2 regions of the Stenotrophomonas genospecies 3 genome follow, and region 1 is predicted to be linked to the other one. Evidence: predicted binding sites of a transcription regulator. Region 1 holds the regulator's gene; the other holds the start of a gene.

Region 1 (2,198 bases):
CGTCACCGGATTCGAGCGCGTCCAGGGCCTCCTGCAGGCGCAGGGCGAGGGCGTTCTTGTCGACCGTGGTATCCATCAGGCGCTGGCCGCCAGGCGTTCGAAGATCTTGCCGAGCTTCTCTTCCAGCGTCTGCGCGGTGAACGGCTTGATGATGTAGCCGTTCACACCGCTCTGGGCGGCTTCGATGATCTGCTCGCGCTTGGCTTCTGCCGTGACCATCAGCACCGGCAGGGTCTTCAGCTTGGCATCGGCACGGATCGCCTTGAGCAGCTCGATGCCGGTCATCACCGGCATGTTCCAGTCGGTGACCACGAAATCGAACGGCTGGCTCTGCAGCAGCGACAGCGCGGCATGCCCGTCCTCGGCTTCGGCGGTATTGGTGAAGCCCAGATCGCCCAGCAGGTTCTTGACGATTCGACGCATGGTCGAGAAGTCGTCGACGATCAGGATGCGCATGTTCTTGTTCAAAGCAGAATTCCTTTGTTGTTCATTCCGGACGACCGGGGGCAGCCGCCTCGGGGATGTTCATTCTTCGAGGCCTGCGTCGGCAGCCTCGAACAGCTTCAGCCGGCCACGCAGGCGCAGTACCGCCTGGCCGTGGATCTGGCAGACCCGCGACTCGCTCACGCCGAGCACCGCGCCGATCTCCTTCAGGTTCAGTTCCTGCTCGTAGTACAGCGAGAGCACCAGTTGTTCGCGCTCGGGCAGGTGGCCGATGGCCTTGCCCAGCTCGCGACCGAACTCGCCGCGCTCCAGTACCTGCTGCGGGGTCGGCCCGCCCTGGGCGACGGTGTCCAGCTCGCCCTGGTCCTCGATGCGCGATTCCAGGCTCAGCACCTGGCCACGTGCAGCGTCTTCCATCAGCCGCAGGTACTCGGGCAGCGGCATCTCCATCGCGGCGGCCACTTCAGTGGCGCTGGCGGCACGGCCACTGCTCTGTTCCAGGCGGCGGATGGTGGCGGCGGCATCACGTGCACGCCGGTGCACCGAGCGCGGGACCCAGTCACCACGGCGGATCTCGTCGATCATCGAACCACGGATGCGGATCGAGGCGTAGGTCTCAAAAGAAGCACCCTGGTCGGCGTCATAGCTGCGCGAGGCTTCGATCAGGCCCATCATGCCGGCCTGGATCAGGTCGTCGACCTCGACGCTGGCCGGCAGGCGCGCGGCCAGGTGGTGGGCGATGCGCCGCACCAGGTCCGAATGCTGGGCGATGACTTCGTTCGCCGCCGAGCGCTGCACTTCCCTGTACTGGGCTGCGCCTTTCATGCCGTCACCCCACGCTGCTTGAGGATGCGTTCGAGGAAGAACTCGACGCCGCCACGCGGTTCGGTCGGCGCCTGCCAGCGCGCGGTACGGCGCGCGATCTCGGTGATCGCCAGCGCCGCCGGGCTGGACGGATAGGCCTTCACCACCGGCTGCTGGCGCTGCACCGACAGGCGCAGCCAATCGTCCTGCGGCACGCAGCCCAGGTAGTTCAGCGAGACATCGGCAAGGAACTTCTCGCAGACGCGGGTCAGCTTCTCGTACAGCACGCGGCCCTCGTTGGGGTCGCGCACCATGTTGGCCACCACCTGGATGCGGTCCACGCCACGCTCGCGCGACAGCACCTTGATCAGTGCGTAGGCGTCGGTGATCGAGGCCGGCTCGTCACAGACCACCACCACGGTGTCCTGTGCGGCCTGGCAGAAGGTCAGCACGCCATCGGTGATGCCCGCGGCAGTGTCCACCACCATGATGTCCAGCTCGCGCTCCAGTTCGGAGAACACGTTGACCAGGCCAACGTGCTCGGCCGGGGCCAGCTCGGCCATGTGGCGGCGGCCGGATGCGGCCGGGACCACCAGCACGCCGTTCGGGCCTTCGACGATGACGTCATCCAGCGTGCAGCGGCCGGCGACCAGGTCGGCCAGCGTAAAGGTGGGGTTCAGGCCCAGGATCACGTCGATGTTGGCCAGGCCGAGGTCGGCGTCCAGCAGCAGCGTGCGCTTGCCCATGCCAGCCAGCGCCACGGCCAGGTTGGCCGACACATTCGTCTTGCCCACGCCGCCCTTGCCGCCAGTGACCGCAATGGTGCGCACAGGGCCGAGCGGCTCGCTGCGGGTGGCCGACAGCGGGAAGGTCTTGGTCAGCTTGGCGTACTCACGCGACGGCATGGTTCAACTCCGGGTTGCAGGGCATATCGGCCGCGCGGCGCAAAT
Region 2 (2,198 bases), on a different contig from region 1:
TCGCCTTGAAGTGATCCAGGTCGAGCAGCAGCAGCGAGAATGGTGTGCGGTTGCGTGTGGCCAGCTCGATTTCCCGGCGCAGCACGGTGGGCAGGAAGCGACGGTTGAGCAGGTTGGTCAGCGCGTCGCTGCCGGCATCCAGTTCGCCGATGCGCTCGAACAGCAGTGTCATCAGGGTGCGGATGGCGGCCAGGTCCTCGCGGATGGCCGGCAGCACCGCCAGCCGCTGCGCCGGAGCATCGCCGCTCGCGCGCTGCAGGTGGCCATCAATGCGGGCCATCAACTGGCCCACCTGCTGCGTTTCGCTGCTTTCGCCGAAGCTGGGGATGCCCTTGTGGGTGAACCACAGGCCGAACTCCGAGGTAGCCAGGCTGGCGTTGTCGCTGGCCTGCACGTGGCCGGCCAACGCGTAGAGCAGGGCGTTTTCCCAGTCCAGCAGCAGTGCGCGCTGGCGCTCGCGTTCGGTACCAACGTTCTGTACCAGCGAGAACAGCCGGTAGGCGGCGTCGGCACGGGTGGAGCGCTCGCGCGCGTGGGTGTAGGCCAGGGTCATGCCTTCCATGGCGATATCCATGATCGCGCTGAGGCAGTCGATGGCGGCAAATGCGGTGTCGCTGTCCGGTGCATCGTCGCGCAGGCGCACGAACAGTTCGTGCTTGAGCACACGCGCACCGCGGGTAACCAGGTCGACCGGAATGCCGACGCGGGCGTGCACGTCGCCGATGATCCGCTGTGAGGCCACGGTGTTGGCGATGCCGCTGGCATCAGTGGTCAGCAGCTGCGCCAGCCAGCGCTGCATGGCCGGCTGCAGGCGCTGCTTGACCTGGTCGTGGGACAGGAAACGGCGCGCACGGGTGTCCTGCAGCAGTACTTCGTAAAAGCGCTGGGCCAGCGCGGGTGGGGCATCGGTAGCAGCGGCCTTGAGCAGCGCGGTGGCGGCAGGGCCGGCCTGCAGCAGGCACTGCTGCCAGGCCTCGGCCAGCGGCTGGCTGGCATCGTCCAATTGGGGTGGTTCCACGTCGATCTCTGACTGCGTACGGCAAACCACGGGTATCGGCCGCGGCGGCATACGGTTGATGGCGGGTTAGCCGGCCAGTTTACGCGCGGTGCAGGGTTGCACGGTGCGCAAACCACATCGGCGCCGCTGCGGCAATGAGTGAACGCATTTGAGAATCAATCGCATTGATGGGAGAATGCGCGCACGGAACGGGCTGCAGGTGCCTGCTGCAGGACTGCTCCGCCTCCCCCTCGTCGTTGCCTCAAGCCCTTTGCCAGAGGGCCCGTAGCCCTGCCAGAAGGTCCTGATCATGTCCCCTGCCGTTGTCCTTTCGCCGCGCCCGCTGGCGCTTGCCGTTGCCGCCCTGCTGGCCGGCAGCGCTCTGACCGCCCACGCCGAAACCGACGCCACCGATATCGACACGGTGCACGTCACCGCCTCGCAGATCGCGCGCCAGGCCCTGGGTACCTCCACCATCACCGCAGAGGACATCGCCAGGCGCCCGCCGGCCAACGACATCGCCGAGCTGCTGCGCACCATGCCCGGCGTCAACCTGACCGGCAACAGTGCCTCGGGCCAGTACGGCAACAACCGCCAGATCGATCTGCGTGGCATGGGCCCGGAAAACACCCTGATCCTGGTCGACGGCAAGCGCATCGGTGCGCGTGATGCCGTGCGCATGGGCCGCAGCGGTGAGCGCAATACCCGCGGCGATACCAACTGGGTGCCGGCGGAAATGATCGAGCGCATCGAAGTGCTGCGTGGCCCTGCAGCGGCACGTTATGGCTCGGGTGCTTCCGGTGGCGTGGTCAACATCATCACCAAGCGCCCGACCGGCGACCTGACCGGCGCGGTCGACCTGTATGGCCTGGTGCCCGAGCACAGCGCCGAAGGCGGCAGCGAGCGCGTCGGCCTGCAGCTGAGCGGGCCGATGACCGACACCCTGTCGTTCCGCCTGTACGGCAATCTCAACAAGACCGACGCCGATTCGCTGGAACTCAATCGTGACTTCGCGACGAATCCGAACGCGGTGCCGCCGGCCGGTCGCGAGGGCGTCAAGAACCGCGATGTCAACGCGCTGCTGCGCTGGGACGTGACCGCCAACCAGGTGGTCGAATTCGAAGCCGGCACCAGTCGCCAGGGCAACATCTATGCTGGCGACCGCGCGGTCAGCACCACCGGTACCTCGACACCGATCGAT

Evidence for each region. The regulator FliA, encoded in region 1, starts transcription of late flagellar genes. The targets are predictions, from matches to a motif close to TAAAGTTTNNCNNNCNNNGGCCGATAA.
Region 2: the regulator FliA is predicted to act here: its motif matches at 1,051-1,077, upstream of ACX9OT_RS19145 (GGDEF domain-containing protein).

Annotation. Positions count from the first base shown of each region.
Region 1 covers NZ_JBTMUR010000017.1:49,363-51,560, forward strand. The annotation lists gene ACX9OT_RS19355 (protein phosphatase CheZ) at 1-76, opposite strand, end outside; gene cheY (chemotaxis response regulator CheY) at 76-468, opposite strand; gene ACX9OT_RS19365 (RNA polymerase sigma factor FliA) at 526-1,269, opposite strand; gene ACX9OT_RS19370 (MinD/ParA family ATP-binding protein) at 1,266-2,153, opposite strand; gene flhF (flagellar biosynthesis GTPase FlhF) at 2,140-2,198, opposite strand, start outside.
Region 2 covers NZ_JBTMUR010000016.1:101,913-104,110, forward strand. The annotation lists gene ACX9OT_RS19145 (GGDEF domain-containing protein) at 1-1,018, opposite strand, end outside; gene ACX9OT_RS19150 (TonB-dependent siderophore receptor) at 1,308-2,198, shown strand, end outside.